DNA from 2 places in the Jeotgalibacillus malaysiensis genome. Region 2 is predicted to be linked to the other one. Evidence: riboswitches for the same ligand, from Rfam matches in the RefSeq annotation. Region 2 holds a riboswitch; the other holds the start of a gene.
The links. Region 2 has a riboswitch for cyclic di-GMP ahead of LG330_RS17335 (amidase). Riboswitches for the same ligand answer to the same signal wherever they lie in the genome.
Positions count from the first base shown of each region.

Region 1: linked by a shared signal. The riboswitch ahead of LG330_RS06010 (anti-repressor SinI family protein) and the one ahead of LG330_RS17335 (amidase) in region 2 are both predicted to bind cyclic di-GMP.

Region 1 is NZ_CP085252.1:1,068,705-1,077,022, forward strand. Features, by position in the region: gene purH (bifunctional phosphoribosylaminoimidazolecarboxamide formyltransferase/IMP cyclohydrolase) at 1-1,032, shown strand, start outside; gene purD (phosphoribosylamine--glycine ligase) at 1,335-2,591, shown strand; gene LG330_RS06005 (hypothetical protein) at 2,753-2,932, shown strand; cyclic di-GMP riboswitch class I at 3,107-3,204, shown strand; gene LG330_RS06010 (anti-repressor SinI family protein) at 3,240-3,386, shown strand; gene LG330_RS06015 (helix-turn-helix domain-containing protein) at 3,439-3,759, opposite strand; gene LG330_RS06020 (adenine deaminase C-terminal domain-containing protein) at 4,096-5,835, shown strand; gene LG330_RS06025 (YerC/YecD family TrpR-related protein) at 5,912-6,229, shown strand; gene LG330_RS06030 (heptaprenylglyceryl phosphate synthase) at 6,619-7,296, shown strand; gene pcrA (DNA helicase PcrA) at 7,544-8,318, shown strand, end outside.
Region 2 is NZ_CP085252.1:3,351,528-3,359,845, reverse strand. Features, by position in the region: gene LG330_RS17360 (DUF429 domain-containing protein) at 1-5, opposite strand, end outside; gene LG330_RS17355 (CynX/NimT family MFS transporter) at 196-1,350, shown strand; gene LG330_RS17350 (thioredoxin family protein) at 1,408-1,740, shown strand; gene LG330_RS17345 (phosphate ABC transporter ATP-binding protein) at 1,835-2,566, shown strand; gene LG330_RS17340 (ABC transporter permease) at 2,563-3,321, shown strand; cyclic di-GMP riboswitch class I at 3,380-3,464, shown strand; gene LG330_RS17335 (amidase) at 3,506-4,378, shown strand; gene LG330_RS17330 (hypothetical protein) at 4,504-5,055, shown strand; gene LG330_RS17325 (diguanylate cyclase) at 5,199-6,131, shown strand; gene LG330_RS17320 (HEAT repeat domain-containing protein) at 6,131-7,165, shown strand; gene LG330_RS17315 (glycosyltransferase) at 7,165-8,318, shown strand, end outside.

The sequences.
Region 1 (8,318 bases), 1.3 Mb from region 2:
AAGCGTCTCGCTGCAAAAGTGTTCAGACACACAGCAGCTTATGATGCGTATATCGCACAATATTTAACGCAGGAATCAGGGGAGGAAAACCCTGAGAGAATTACGGTTACTTATGAGCGTAAGCAGGATCTTCGCTACGGTGAAAACCCGCACCAGAAAGCAGCATTCTACCGCAACCCGCTCGGTTCTGAGTTCTCAATTGCTCATGCGCGTCAGCACCACGGGAAAGAGCTTTCCTATAACAATATTAAAGATGCAGATGCAGCACTTCAGATCGTGAAGGACTTTGATCAGGCAGCAGCTGTTGCAGTGAAGCATATGAATCCATGCGGTGTCGGAACCGGTGACAGCCCTCAGGAAGCTTTTCAGAGAGCATTTGAGGCAGACTCAACGTCAATTTTTGGCGGGATTGTCGCATTTAACCGAGGTGTAAATAAGGAAACGGCTGAAAAGCTCGCTGATATTTTTCTTGAGATCATCATTGCACCTGCATTTTCAAAGGATGCACTTGAGATTCTCACGAAAAAGAAAAACATCCGCTTGCTGACTGTTCCGTTTGACCGTCACTTAAAGCATGAATATATCTATACGTCAGTGGAAGGCGGTCTGCTTGTTCAGGATCAGGACCGTTACACGCTTGAGGATGCAGATCTGAAAGTCGTTACAAAGCGTGAACCAACTGAAGAGGAATGGACAGCAATGAAAACTGCCTGGAAGGTGGTGAAGCACGTTAAGTCGAATGCGATTGTTGTTGCTGAACAGCACATGACGCTTGGAATTGGCGCAGGTCAGATGAACCGTGTCGGCGCAGCTAAAATTGCGCTTGAACAGGCAGGTGACCGCGCACAGGGAGCTGCACTTGCTTCTGATGCCTTCTTCCCGATGAATGATACGGTTGAAGCGGCTGCTAAAGCCGGTATCACTGCGATTATTCAAACGGGTGGATCGATTAAGGATGAGGATTCCATTAAGAAAGCTGATGAGTATGGCATCGCCATGGTCATGACGGGTGTACGCCATTTTAAGCATTGATTAGCATGAGTGAAACTTTTCTATTTGTGTAAGAGGTCCATGTCAAAGCCGCTTACAAAAAATTTTTAGCCGGCTTCTTTTTGAGGCCGGCTCTTTTTGAAACTTTTGTATAAAAAACAATTATTGATATTGCACAGCTGTGATTGGAGCGTAAGGGGGCGACTCCTGTGGCAGGAAGGGACGTGTGAGACCGAGCATGGCGAAGCCTGCGGGCTCACCGCCCGGCCACGGAAAGCGTCCCCCTGAAGCGGAAATCACAGCCGACATTAACAGAGCTAAATATAATTTCAGGAGGAATACAAATGAATGTACTTGTAGTTGGACGCGGAGGACGCGAGCATGCGCTTTGCTATAAATTTTATCAGGATGCTTCAGTCAGTAGAGTGTTCTGTGCACCTGGAAATGCCGGGATCGCAGCACATGCTGAATGTCTGGATATAGAAGAAACAGATCAGCATGCATTGGTATCTTTTGCAAAGGAAAATGACATCGCACTCACTGTAATCGGTCCGGAGCAGCCGCTTGCTGAAGGTCTGACGGATCTGTTTTTAGCAGAGGGGCTGAAAGTGTTTGGTCCGACTCAAGAAGCCTCTGCAATTGAAGGCAGTAAAGCATTCGCAAAAGAGCTGATGAAAAAGTACAGTATTCCTACAGCAGGTTATGAAACGTTCACAAGCTTTCAGGAAGCATCTGATTACATAAAGAAAAAGGGAGCTCCAATTGTCATTAAAGCTGATGGTCTTGCAGCTGGTAAAGGGGTTGTTGTAGCAATGACAGAAGCCGAAGCGCTCGAAGCCGCTGAAGGTATGCTTGAACACAATCGCTTCGGTGCATCATCTGCAAAAATTGTTGTAGAGGATTTTCTGGATGGTGAAGAATTTTCATTTATGTGTCTTGTGAATGAAGAAACGATTATTCCACTTGCACTTGCGCAGGATCATAAACGGGCCTATGACAATGATAAAGGACCGAACACAGGTGGAATGGGTGCTTATTCCCCAGTTGCCCATCTGCCATCAGCAACTGAAGACAAAGCGATGAATGAAATTATCAAGCCGGTTGTACAGGCAATGATAAAAGAAGGGACTCCTTTTACAGGTGTATTATATGCTGGATTGATTCTGACTGAGGACGGTCCTAAAGTGATTGAATTCAATGCGCGTTTTGGAGACCCGGAAACACAGGTGGTTCTGCACAGAATGAAATCTGACCTTGCACAGCTGTTACTGAATCTTTTAGAGGATAAAACTGAAGAAGTAAAATGGAGCGATCATACAGTTGTTGGTGTAGTGCTCGCATCAGAAGGCTACCCGGGATCCTATGAAAAGGGACATTCTGTTGAATCTATTTTGAATGCAGAGACATTTTTCTACCATGCAGGCACAAAAAAAGTAGATTCACAAATTGTGGCTGATGGAGGAAGAGTGCTTCTTGCAGCGGGTTCTGGAAAAAATGTTGAAGCAGCGCGGGATCAGGTATATGATGCGCTTAACCATGTTGATGCAAGTCACTTTTTCTATAGAAAAGATATTGGCAATAAAGCATTAAATAGAAGTTAGAATTTTCCGTAAATATATTCAATTTGGAGTAAGTGAGAGTATTTAGGAGAAAAACATTCTTTTTGTACCTGTATAAAGCAATTTTCATACTTGTGATTCCCCAGTTCTGACATATAATGAGGGTACGGTAATTCTCTATAAAGAACAACGGGGGGGATGAAATGGTACGAAAAGAATGTCCTAAATGTATGAGGTCATCTTATAGCAGCAGCACTAGAGAAAACTGGATTTGTCCGGTATGCGGTGAAGACCTTACTACATATCCATCTCTCAGAGCAATCTCTTATTACGAACTGAATCAGCATTTTCGTCAATCTGCTTACCAGCATTCGGCAAAATAAAACAAACGTAATATTGTAACATAAATTTAATGTTGAAAAAGTCAGAATATTTAGGTAAATAGGACTATTTATTTGCTACTATCCTAGTGATAATATAAGTTCATAACAGAAATTATACCTAAACTCAAACTTTAAGTCCCGGAAAGATCCCAGATGCTGCAATCGCTTTGAGAGAACAGAAAAAGGCAAACCATCTGAAAGGGTGGGACGCAAAGCTTACGGGTCTAAGGCCAATAAAGAGACAGGGGAGCTATGACGGCTGAGCCGCCTGAAGTACTGTAGAAAGTATTTTAGGAGGGGAATGTAAATGGGTCGTAAAAACGAAGTGGACGTAGAATGGATGGCGCTGATTGAGGAGGCTGTACAAGCAGGAATTCCGATGGAGGATATTAGAGATTTCCTGGAAGGAGCAGGTTCTACCAATTGGAGGAGGAATGATTTAGTTGTTGGGTAAGACATACATTAATCTATAAAATAGCCTGTGCAAAGCAATTATGCTGCACAGGCTATTTTTGGTTGATTCTCCATTTATTAAATTCAATAAACTCTTTAAACTGTTCCTTAGAAATACCTGATTCCATTGCTGTTTTTGCAAGGTTTACCCATTCGCTGTCAACATTTATTTCGTCACTATCGGGATCGAGCAGAGAGTTGACCGTCACACCAAGCACTGGTGCGATTTTTTCTAAAAATTGAATAGATGGATTCTGTTGAAGATTTCTCTCGAGAGAGCTGATATATGATTTAGCAACGCCTGCCTGATCAGCGAGTTCAGTCAGCGACATTTTCTTTTCTTTTCGTAAAGCTTTAACGCGGTCTCCGATCATAACAATCACTCTCTTTGCTTAAAATATTGTTATCTAAATAATATCATACAAATAAAAAAAGACCACTATTAACTGACTGTGTAAAAACATTTTTTCTGAATATTCTTATCAGTTGCCTGCAAATACATATAACATAGAGTTTCCATCTAAATACAAATTATCATTATGTATTACTTTATAAAAAAATATTTTCTAACATTATTATTAGGAAAAAATGTATTTTGTTAAGATAATGTTCACTTGTGCACAAGTTTAAGAAAAAGTCACAATTCTTTTGTGCGGTGACGCGTAAAATATGGTAAGCTTAATGAAACTTTTAGAGGAACTATTGGAGTGATGAGAGTGGGACAGAGATTCCCGTGGAAGATCAGTCATTTAAGAGACCATACTTCCATCTTGGAAGGGACAAAATCACCTGATCTTGTACTTGCAGATACGAATTATTTGAACTCAACCCTTCATCAGTGGGTGAAAGGGAACGTATGGATATATCAGGATAGAATTATTTATACAGGGAGCGACATGCCTGAAAGTCTGAATGGAACTGAAGTGCTTTATCTAGAGGATAAGTGGATTGTGCCAGGTTATATTGAACCCCATGTTCATCCTTTTCAGCTCTATAATCCACACAGCTTTGGAGAATATGCAGCAAAGCGTGGGACAACGACTTTTATTCAGGACAATTTAATGCTCCTTTTATTATGTGACAAAAAGAAAGCGCTTCCTTTTATGCAGCAGTTTAAAACGTCACCACTCACTTATTATTGGTGGAGCAGGCTGGATTCACAGACAGAGCTTCGTGAAGAAGAAGAAGTTTTTACAAATGGAGAAGTCCTGTCATGGCTTGATGATCCAAGTGTATTACTGGCTGGTGAACTTACTTCGTGGCCTAAACTTGCAGGGGGAGATGACCTGTTACTGAGCTGGGTGCAGGAGGCAAGGCTGCGCTATAAGAGAGTTGAAGGTCATTTGCCTGGTGCTTCGGAGAAGACGATTGCAAAAATGTCATTGCTGGGTGTAACAGGAGATCATGAGTCAATGTCAGGGGATGATGTATGGAAGCGCCTTGAGCAGGGGCTGGCTGTAACGCTCAGACATTCTTCGATCAGACCGGATCTTCCGAAGCTGATCAGTGAATTAAAGGAGCGGAACCTCCATTCATTCGATTCACTGATGATGACAACAGATGGATCAAGTCCATCCTTTTATGAAAACGGCGTCATGGATCAGTTGGTCAGGATAGCGATTGACGAGGGTGTAGAGCCAATTGAAGCTTACCATATGGCTTCCTATGCTGTTGCGAAGTATTACCGGCTTGATTATATGCAGGGAATGATTGCAACCGGTCGCCTTGCTACATTAAATATATTGAGTGATCCTTTAAACCCGGTACCAGAATCAGTGATGTCAAAAGGTGAATGGATTTTAAAAGATGGAGTAGAACAGGAACCGGCCTTTACTCCGGACTGGTCAGAGATTAATCCGCTTAAAATTGACTGGGAGCTTGAGGCAGATGATCTGCAATTTTCAATGCCGTGTGGGATCGATATGGTAAACAATGTGATTACGAAACCTTACTCAGTTTCCATTGATGCGGGTGTAAATGAGCTTCCGCGCGATAATGATGAAAGCTTCCTAATGCTTGTTGACCGCTACGGTGAGTGGAAGATCTGTACGCTAATTAAAGGATTTGCTAATAATCTTGGCGGACTTGCTTCCTCATTTTCAAGTACAGGAGACATTTTACTGATTGGTAAAAGTAAAAAAGATCTGCTTGATGCATTTAAGAGAATGAAGGAAATGGGTGGCGGCATAGTGCTGATTGATCAGGGGGAACTGCTGCATGAGATTCCTCTGCCGCTGGGCGGTGTCATGTCTGATCAGCCGATGGAAATAATAATGAAAGAAGAAAAGAAACTGCGCAGTGTGCTGAAGGAATGCGGATATGCGTTTGATGATCCGGTTTATACTTTGCTATTCCTTTGCTCCACTCACTTACCATATTTAAGAGTGACGCAGCGTGGAATCTATGATGTGAAAAAGAAAACGGTACTCTTTCCAACGATAATGCGTTAAAATGTAAAAGAGTCCTATTTTTAGCTGAGCACACGTTTGCTCTTGCAATACTTTTAAAAGGAGCTGTAACTGTCTGATGCAAATCGATAAGTTAAGAGGGAAGGAACTGGACCAGCTATGTGAAGCCGTTCTTTCGCTTAAAGACAAAGACGAAGCCTACCGATTCTTTGATGACTTGTGCACAATTAATGAAATACAATCTCTTGCTCAGCGCCTTGAAGTAGCACGTATGCTGCGTGAAGGGAATACCTATCATAAAATCGAAACACAAACCGGTGCAAGCACCGCAACCATTTCACGCGTAAAACGCTGTCTCAACTACGGCAACGATACCTATGCAATGGTCCTTGAACGCGTTCATCAGAGTGATGATGGCGGGGAAGATAAAGAGTAATATTTTTGAGAGGGTAGGACAATGAGTCCTGCCCTCTTAATCGTTTTGCGCATATTATCATTAAAACTAACTAAACTGCTGAACGAGAAAGATATTGTATTAAGCTACACATCATTTTGGTGAAATAAAAGTGCAGCGAAGCGGAAGGCGGCGACTCCGGGACGATTAGAGGGAAGCTGAGACCCCGCAAAGCGAAGCTTGAGGAGGCTCAGCAACCTCCGTCCGGAAAGCGTCCGCCTGAAGCGTAGCGGAACGAGTAAGAGGGTGAAACAACATTTGTTCCATCTTCTTTTTTAATACTTTCTAACTTCATTCCCTCATCCCTTTTAGAGTCACTTCTTCGGTGCTATAATAGTACGGATAATGAGTGTTCGAATGGAGGATTTAGGATGTACGATGTCCGGGAATGGAAGCATGTATTTAAACTGGACCCTAACAAAGAAATAACAGATGAAGCACTTGAACTGATTTGTGAATCCGGCACGGATGCAGTCATGGTTGGCGGATCTGATGGTGTGACACTTGAAAATGTGCTCGATCTGATGGCGCGCGTGCGCAGATATACTGTACCCTGTGTACTTGAAGTTTCGGTTCTTGAAGCGATTACCCCGGGCTACGATCTATATTTCATACCGACCGTTTTAAATACAGAAGACCCGAAATGGTTCAAAGGCCTTCACCACGCAGCAGTGAAAGAACATGGTGATCTGATGAACTGGGAAGAGATTCTTGCAGAAGGCTACTGCATTTTAAATCCGGACTGCAAAGCAGCGTCTCTAACGGGAGCGGATGCGGCCATCAGTGATGATGAAGTGATTGCCTATGCACGAATGGCTGAGCATCTATTTTCACTTCCGATTTTTTATATGGAATACAGCGGAACATACGGAGATCCGGCGCTTGTGAAAAAAGTCAGCGGAGAACTCGAGAACACAGTCCTTTTCTATGGCGGGGGCATTAAGAACGAAAAACAGGCCAAAGAAATGGCCGCTCACGCTGACGTCATCGTAGTCGGTGATATCATTTACAGCAGCTTAAAAGAAGCGTTGAAAACAGTTTTAAATTAGAACATATAAAAAGACAGGTAAATTTCTGCACAGCTGATGATTGAAGCGTAAGGGGGCGACTCCTGCGGAAAAACGATCGGGAAAGCCCCCGGAAGGCAGTGGTTTTCTACCTGACCTGAGCGTTCGTCCGCGGAAAGCGTCTCCCTGAAACGGAAATCATCAGCCTATTTCAAGAAAGTACAGATTAAAGTTGTCCGGAAAAAAAGTCCGGGCTATAATAAGAACAAACGTTCGAGGTGGTGCGACGATGCAATTCTTAACAGATCGTCTGCTAAACGGGATGAACCCTGAGCAGGCAAAAGCAATTAAAGCAACAGATGGCCCGCTGCTGATTATGGCAGGCGCGGGTTCCGGGAAGACTAGAGTACTGACACACCGGATCGCGTATTTAATGATTGAAAAAGGTGTAGCGCCTTACAATATTCTGGCGATTACCTTTACCAACAAGGCTGCGCGTGAAATGAAAGACCGAGTGGGAAGCATACTTGGCGGAGCGGCTGAGGATGTCTGGATTTCAACATTTCACTCCATGTGTGTGAGGATTTTAAGAAGAGATATTGATAGAATCGGTTATAACCGTAATTTTACGATTCTTGATTCAACCGACCAGCAGTCAGTGATCAAGCGTATATTAAAGGATAAAAACCTGGATCCGAAAAAGTTCGATCCACGTGGTATTCTTGCTGCAATCAGCTCAGCGAAAAATGAGCTGACAACGCCTGAGCAGTTTGCGAAGGACGCAGGCAGCTATTTTGACCAGACGATCAGTGAAGTATTTACTGAATATCAAAAAAGGCTGCGCAAGAATTCAGCGCTGGATTTTGATGATCTGATCATGCAGACGATTCATCTATTTGAACGCGTGCCTGAAGTACTTGAAAACTATCAGCGTAAATTTCAGTACATTCACGTGGATGAGTACCAGGATACAAACAGAGCGCAATACATGCTAGTCAAACAGCTGGCTTCACGCTTCAAAAATCTTTGTGTAGTCGGTGACTCAGACCAGTCGATTTACCGTT
Region 2 (8,318 bases):
ATCATAGTCGCGCTCCTTTAAAATAATGTCTTTTCATCATATCAGGACAAATGTCCTTTTACACGCATGCTATGATTAGCCACAGAGAACAAATCGTTCAAAGTGGTAGAGATTCACAGTAAAAAGCAGTAAGGTTAATAGAGAGCTTTGCCACTCCGGCAAAGCTCTTATTCTTGAAACGGGCAGGTGAACAGGATGAAGATCTGGATGTACATCATTGCATTATTTCTTATATCGATCAATTTGAGACCGGCGATTACATCTGTAGCGCCACTTTTAGATACAATTCAGCAGGATCTTGGCATGAGCGGGACGACTGCAGGACTTTTAACGACACTGCCTGTATTATGTATGGGGATCTTTGCGCCTTTTGCGACTAAAATCAGTGAACGCGTTGGACTTGAACGCGGAATCTTTTATTCTCTCGTATTAATTACAATTGCTACTGCATTAAGAGGATTTTTCGGTACGGTTCCATTATTGATTGTGACGGCATTTTTAGCAGGTGTTGGAATTGGTGTCGCGGGACCGCTTGTATCAGGTTTTATTAAGCAGTATTTTCCGACAAAGCCTGGGGTCGTAGGTGTTTATACAGTATCAATGGCAATTGGTGCAGGCAGTGCGACCGGCATTTCAGCACCTATTTACGAATCACTCGGCAACTGGGAGCCTGCGCTTGCGATCTGGGCAGTGCTTGGACTGGCTGCAATGGTTGTGTGGATCAGATTTCCCGGTAAAAAGCAGTCAGGTCTGCCTGAGAAAACCGAGCTGCCTTGGACAAGCGGACGCGCGTGGCTCATTTTATTATTCTTCGGACTGATGTCGAGTATTTTCTACTCTGTCACTGCCTGGGGTGCGCCGATTATTCAGAGTATGGGCTATAACTCTGTCGTGGCAGGCTCTATGTTAACAGCATTTGTCCTGATTCAGATTCCGTCATCATTCATTATTCCAAGTCTTGTAGCGAGATTCGGCTATGTGTTTCCAACCTTAATCGGCTGTACCGTGATTGAACTGACCGGCGTTATTTTGCTGATCGCAGGCGGTCAGCCTTTAGTCGCAATGCTTCTAATCGGGCTTGGTGCAGGCGGTCTGTTCCCGCTCGCATTAATGTTGCCGATTATTGAAACGGATTCTTACCAGAAAGCGAGTGCATGGGCTGCCATGTCACAGGGCGGCGGGTACGTCATTTCTGCACTTGGGCCACTTGGTGTAGGGGTAGTCTATGATCTGACCGGGAGCTATATCAACGCGCTTTACGGTATGACGGCCATTATTTGTATGATGGGTGTCCTTCAGGTGATGCTATGGATAACAGCTGATCGTACAACCCTCAAAAAACAGCACTGATCACCGGTATGGTTTGAATCAATGATGGGTAATTAAAATGATAGAGGTGACCCGAATATGAGAGCATATACTGAAGTTCGTTCAAATGAAGAATTGGATAGTATGATGAATCAACCGTTAAGCGTGGTGTATATATCAAGAAATGGCTGCAGTGTCTGTCACGCCCTTCTTCCAAAAATTCAGCAGGTCATGGAAGAATATCCGGAGGTTGAATTCGCTCATATCCTTGTCGATGAGTACGAAGAAGTGGCAGGAAGGTTGTCAATCTTCACTGCACCGGTCGTCCTGATATTCTCTAAAGGAAAAGAACTGTTAAGAGATGCACGATTTATTAGGGTTGAGGAATTCAGGGAATCGTTAGATAAAATGACTGTTCTTATGGAAGAGTAAAAAGGCAGGCTGATCAGCTTGCCTTTTTGTGATTTATTTATTATCATTATTACATTACAATTATTATAAATAAGAGAAAAAGGAAGTAATGATCATGACAAAGGATGCTCAGGCTGCCATTCAGTTCAGCCATGTAAATTATCAATCAGGTGATACGAAAATTCTGCATGACGTCACCGGGTGGTTTCCGAAAAACAGAATTACGACACTTGTCGGTCCGTCAGGGGCAGGGAAAACCACGTTGTTCAGGCTCTGTAACGGGCTGATTTCTCCTGATTCAGGTGACATATATATAGATGATAAAAAGATCTCTACTTACGAACCGGTTGAACTCAGAAGGAAAGTAGGCATCGCCCTGCAGACAGCAACAATGGTGCCTGGAACCGTCCGTAAAAACATGGCACTGCCATTTGAACTGCAGGGGAATGAGCTTCCTGCAGAAACTGCAGAAGAGATGATCAGGCTCGTTGGTCTTGATGAAAGTTTTCTCGAGCGGGATGCAAAAGATCTGTCAGGCGGTCAGCGCCAGAAGGTGTCAATTGCCCGGACGCTTGTGATGAAGCCGGAGATTTTGTTGCTTGATGAGATCACATCCTCACTGGACAGGGTCTCACAGCAGGAGATAGAAGAATTGATTGTCAGAATTAATGAGACCTATCATACGACGATTATGTGGATCACACATAATCTCAGACAGGCACTTTCGATCGGTGAATACACGTGGGTGATGATGGACGGCGAGTTAGTTGAGACTGGAGAAAGCACTCTGCTGAAGGATCCACAGAACCCAAGAGTTCAAACGTTTGTAAAGGGGGAAGCGGAATGAGTTTTCTGTTACTTGGTTTATCACTCGTATTTGTCTTAATCCCCCTTGTGTTATCAAGAACGTTGAATCTTGGACTTGAGAAGGACGCTGTCGTTGCAACGATCAGAGCAATCATTCAGCTGCTTGCAGTCGGTTATATTCTGCAGTTTGTATTTGATGCCGAGAACTTTTTCTATATTTTCTTAATGGTTGTCTTGATGATCGGAGCTGCTGTACAGAATGCGCGTAAAAAAGGTGTCTCAATCAAAGGGATTACGTGGAAGCTGGTTGTTACGTTTGTGTTTATTGAAATCTTAACGCAGGGCATTTTACTCGGTCTTAATATTACGCCGGCGACTGCACAGTATATCATTCCAATCAGTGGTATGGTGATCGGAAATTCGATGGTATTGTCGATCTTATTCTTAAACCGTTTTACATCTGAAATAGATTCCAGAGAAGCTGAGACGGAACTTATCCTGTCACTGGGCGGTACGCCAAAGCAGGCGATTCACCGTCCGCTGATTTCATCGATTCAGGCAAGTACGATTCCGACAATTGAAAGCCAGAAGACGATCGGACTTGTGCAGCTCCCGGGCATGATGAGCGGTCAGATTATAGCAGGGGCAGATCCGCTTCAGGCAGTGATGTTCCAGCTGTTAATTATCTTCCTGTTACTAACGACAGCCGTCGTGACAAGTGCAATGCTCGGATTTCTATCCTATCCGACTTTGTTTAATGAGCGTATGCAGCTGATGAAGCCTGAGAAAAAATAAAGCAAATTATTTTTGCGTAGACGTACACCTGGAATGGTCGTATAATTTTTAAAAATGAATCTGATAAGGGCAAACTTCTCCGAAAGGAAAGGACGCAAAGCCGTGAGCCTGTCTGTTATTCAAATGGTTGTCTGGCTGCCGGGTTCTCATTCTATGAGGACCACCTTATAGAATGGAGGACAACGTGAAAAAGGTGATTTGTTCTGCGCTATTATGTCTGATTGTAGGAATGGTGTGCAGTATGGCAATACCGGCAAAAGCTTCAACCATTGAAAGAGCCACATGGTTATGGAATCCGTGGTCATTGATTGATGGAACGCCTGACACACTGGACTTTTTAACTGAAAAACAGGTAACGAAAGTATATGTACAGATTGACCGTGACGTCTCTGCTGATGTCTACAGGTCATTTATTCAAGGTGCGACAGCAAGAGAAATCGATGTGTACGCGCTTGATGGTGCGCCGGACTGGGCTGCGCCAAAAGGATATCTGCAGCTGAGACAGCTGCTTGGCTGGGTAGAGCAATATCAGATGGCCTCACAAGCAGACGCTGACTTTAAGGGCATTCATCTGGATGTTGAGCCGTACCTTTACAGCGGGTGGAATTCAAAACGTGCGACTGTCATTAAAGCTTATCAGTCTCTGATGAAAGAAGCGGCTGTTAAAGCAGGTCAGTTAAATATCCGGATGGAAGCGGACGTTCCTTTCTGGTTTGATGAGATTAAATTTAAAAACACATACGGAAGCGGGCTGCTTTCTGACTGGGTACAACAGCAGACTGATGGCATTACCATTATGGCTTACCGTGATACAGCTTCAGCCATCACCCCTTTAACCCTGCATGAGCTGACAGTTGGTCAAAAACTTGGAAAGCCTGTTGTGATTGGTGTAGAAACAGACCAGACAGCAGAAGGCGATTATCTGACGTTTTATCAGGAAGGTGAAACCGTCATGAATCGCGAGTTGAACCATGTCTATCAGCAGGTGAAGGGATATACAAGCTTTAAAGGTTTTGCAATTCATCATACCGAAAGCTGGAAAGCGCTTAAACCTTAGATCTAAAAGAACTTTTCCGAAATTTACGGGAAAGTTCTTTTTAATTGTAAAAAGAGAGTATAATAGGGAAAAAAGAACGAAAAAGAGCAGTGTAAATACGAATATTTACATAGGATGTGGCGCAGATGAGTATGAAATATCAGGAAATGTTAAATAAGCGTATTGAGCAGACGGTAATGGAATGGGGTACGAAAGATGCCGTTACTGAAGATGAATGCTATCGTTTTTTCCATGGTTTAAAAGGCACGGCGGGCACGATCGGTCTGATGGATTTATCTAATCAGGCAGAGCAGGCGCTATCCGAGCTGAATGAAGATGGTACGAGAGTACTGACAGGGAATGAATGGAGAAGATTTTTTACCCTTGAGCAGTCAGAAGCATTTATTCAGGAGTCAGCAACGATCGAACAGATGGAAGAATTGCAGAGTGACCTGAATGAACAGCCTGAAGATATCCCATTTATCCTGATGATTGAAAAGGATGTTGAATTTATCAAAAGGATGAAGGGTTTTCTTGAAGAACATGATTTTCAGGTGATTACCTCAGTCAACCTCTCAAAAGGGCTCGAGCATTATTATGATCTTTCTCCGGATTTACTGATTGTGGATCTTGATCTGCTGTCTGAAGGAGAAGAACAATTAATTAGTGAAATGATGAAAAAGCCAGGAAAGATTTAACGCCAATTATCCTTGTCAGCAGTGAGCTGACGGATGAGAAAAGAATAGCGGCATATGAGACCGGTGTACTTGATGTCATCGGAAAACCGATTAATGAAAATATCATTATTCCGTTTTTGAAAAACAGGATCTTTCAGCGGAATATGCTGCTCGGACAAATCAGAAATGACTTCCTGACCGGCGCATTAAAAAGAGATTGTCTGGATAATGAAGTGCTTCACATCACAAAGAGAATAGCTGATGGAGAGATGGATTCCGCTGTTTTTGCGATGATTGATCTCGATCATTTTAAACAGGTGAATGACTCATACGGACATCCTGCAGGAGATGAAGTACTGAAAGCTTTTGCGAAAATAATCATGGACACTAAAGACCCCGGAGATCGGTTAATCCGGTTTGGGGGAGAAGAATTTTCAGTGATTTTTCCTGATACGACATATGAAGAGGCTGAGAAAAAGATTCAGCTGTGGCGGGAGTCTTTTAACCAGTACGTCTTTACAGCGGGAGAGCAGGAATTCAACGTTCAGTTCTCAGCGGGACTTCATGAGTGGCACAGTGCGGTTCATGTAAAAGAAATTCTGGATTGCGCTGATAAATCTCTTTATTTTGCAAAAGAAAACGGACGTAATTGTACAGTCCGCTACTCAGAAGTAGTCAGGCTGCAGCTGGCAACAGAGCAGATGATGCTGATAGTCGTGGATGATGATGAATTAGTGAGAGAAATGCTGAAGGATCATTTTGAACGGCGCGGTAAAGTCGGCGGCCGGGCAGTCGATATAAAAACCTATGCAAACGGCGTCGACTTTCTTCAGGGAGACTGGTATGTCGCAGGGAAGAAATATATGATTCTGCTCGATGGGATGATGCCAAAAATGGATGGAATTGAAGTGCTTGCTAAGCTGCGCGAATCATATGGCACAAGGAATATTCTCGTATCCATGCTGACTGCAAGGCAGGGTGATCAGGAAGTTGAAAGAGCGCTTGGACTTGGCGCGGATGATTATATGGTAAAGCCTTTTAATGTGCGTGAAGTGGCTTCGAGAATTGACCGTATGATGGAAAGGATGTTCAGTTAATGATCACAGTGATTTTATGGATTTCAGGTGCGTTTTTGCTGCTGCAGGTCATTGTGCTGATGTATCTATCTATTTCCAAGCAAAAAGGAATCCATCATGATCAGGAGGTTTTAAGAGTTTATCAGCAGGTGCTGAGTCCCTATCTTTCTTATCTGGCCGGAGAGGCAGAACAGGAGCCTTCACTGCCTGCAGATGAGCAGATCCGTGTGAAGGTACTTGAAAAACTATTATCAAAGTATGCATCTAACATCAAGGGTGCTGAAAATGAACAGCGGATGAGGAAGACAGCTGAACGTTACCTTACGGATTATTACCGGCACATTCTGCAAAAGGGTAGCTGGGCAGAACGGGTGAACACACTTTTCTTTATTGAAGACTATCAAATGAAAGCTTTGCAGGCGGATGTGAAAACTCATTACCTTTCACTTAAAGATAAGGATGAAGAGTACAGACAGTCACTGAGGGTGCTGGCGGCATTTGGTGACGACAGTGTGCTCGAGATGCTGAAAAGCGACACATCTATTTCGATCGGTTTTATGAAGGAATGCTTCAGAAGACTGCCGCAAGCGTCCATTGAAAAACTGAAAAAGGATCAGGAGCTGCCCGCGCCGGTAAAGCTCAGTCTGATTTCTTATTTCGGAGAAACAGGTTACTACGAGCATCTGCCTTATGTTGAATTTCATCTTACACATGAAGAAAAAGAAGTACGTCTGAAAGCGCTGGCGGCTCTATGCCAGTACAGATATATTTCATCAGCAGATAAGATCTCGGCATTTCTAAATTCTGAAGTGTGGGAGGAAAGAATGTATGCAGCAAGGCTTTCAGGACTGCTGCAGCTGACGAGATACTCAACAACCCTCATGAAGCTTGCGGGAGATTCAAACTGGTGGGTGCGATTTGCTGCTTGTGAGGCACTTAAGCAGATGCCGGACGGTGAGATTTTGCTTACCTTTGCAGCTGAAGGGCACGAGGATCTGTATGCAAGGGATATGGCAAAACAGCTTCAGACTTTAAGAACGGGGGTGAGCAGATAATGGATTGGTTAAATTGGCTCGTTTATACTGCTGCCATCGTGATCATTATTTATATGGCTGCTGTTTCCCTGCTTTATATCGGCATGTTTCTGGTGGCTGGACCGCGTATCAGAAAAGAGCGTCAGCTGAACAGGGAAGCGCATATTGAAGAAATTTCGATGAATAAGGATACTTTTCCGGTCTCGGTATTAGTCCCTGCTTACAATGAGGAAGTCGGTGTTGTCAGCACGGCGAGATCGATGCTTGCTTTGAATTATCCGCAGTTTGAAGTCATTGTCATCGATGACGGCTCCTCAGATCAGACGAGTGAGCGCGTCATTACTGAATTCAGAATGAAGGAAATTGACCTGGCGATCCGTCGTTACTTTGATACGGCAGAGGTTGAACGTGCTTACCAGTCTACATTATTTCCGCACCTCTTTTTGATTCAGAAGCAAAATGGAGGAAAAGCGGATGCGCTGAATGCAGGAATCAACTTTTCAAAATACCCTTATTTTGCAGCGATAGATGGTGATTCATTATTAGACAGGGATGCGTTGTTAAAAACAATGAAGCCGATCATTGATTCAAATGGAAAAGTAACGGCAACAGGTGGAACGGTCCGGATTGCTAATGGCTCAAGGATCGTCAGAAGTGAAGTGGAAGAGATCGCTCTGCCGAAAACGCCAATTGTGCTGATGCAGATTATTGAATACTTCAGAGCATTTTTAATTGGCCGTCTGGGCTTAAGCAGAATGAATATGCTGCTGATTGTGTCAGGTGCATTCGGTGTATTTGAGAAAAACCGTGTGATTAAAGCTGGCGGCTATAAGGTAAATACTGTCGGTGAGGATATGGAACTCATTGTCCGGATGCATAAGTCGATTAAAGATGAGCGGTCTGATCAAAGAATTGAGTATATACAGGATCCGGTATGCTGGACGGAAGCACCTTCTACTGTAAGCTCTCTCAGATCTCAGCGCAGAAGGTGGCAAAGGGGACTCGCGGAGACGTTATGGACCCATAAATCGATGCTGTTAAACCCGAAATACAAAGGGATCGGTCTTTTTGCACTTCCGTATTATTTATTTGTGGAGCTATTGAGTGCGATTTTTGAATTGCTTGGGTATGTGATTATCATCGCGGGGCTGATCTTTGCGTTTATTTCCTGGGA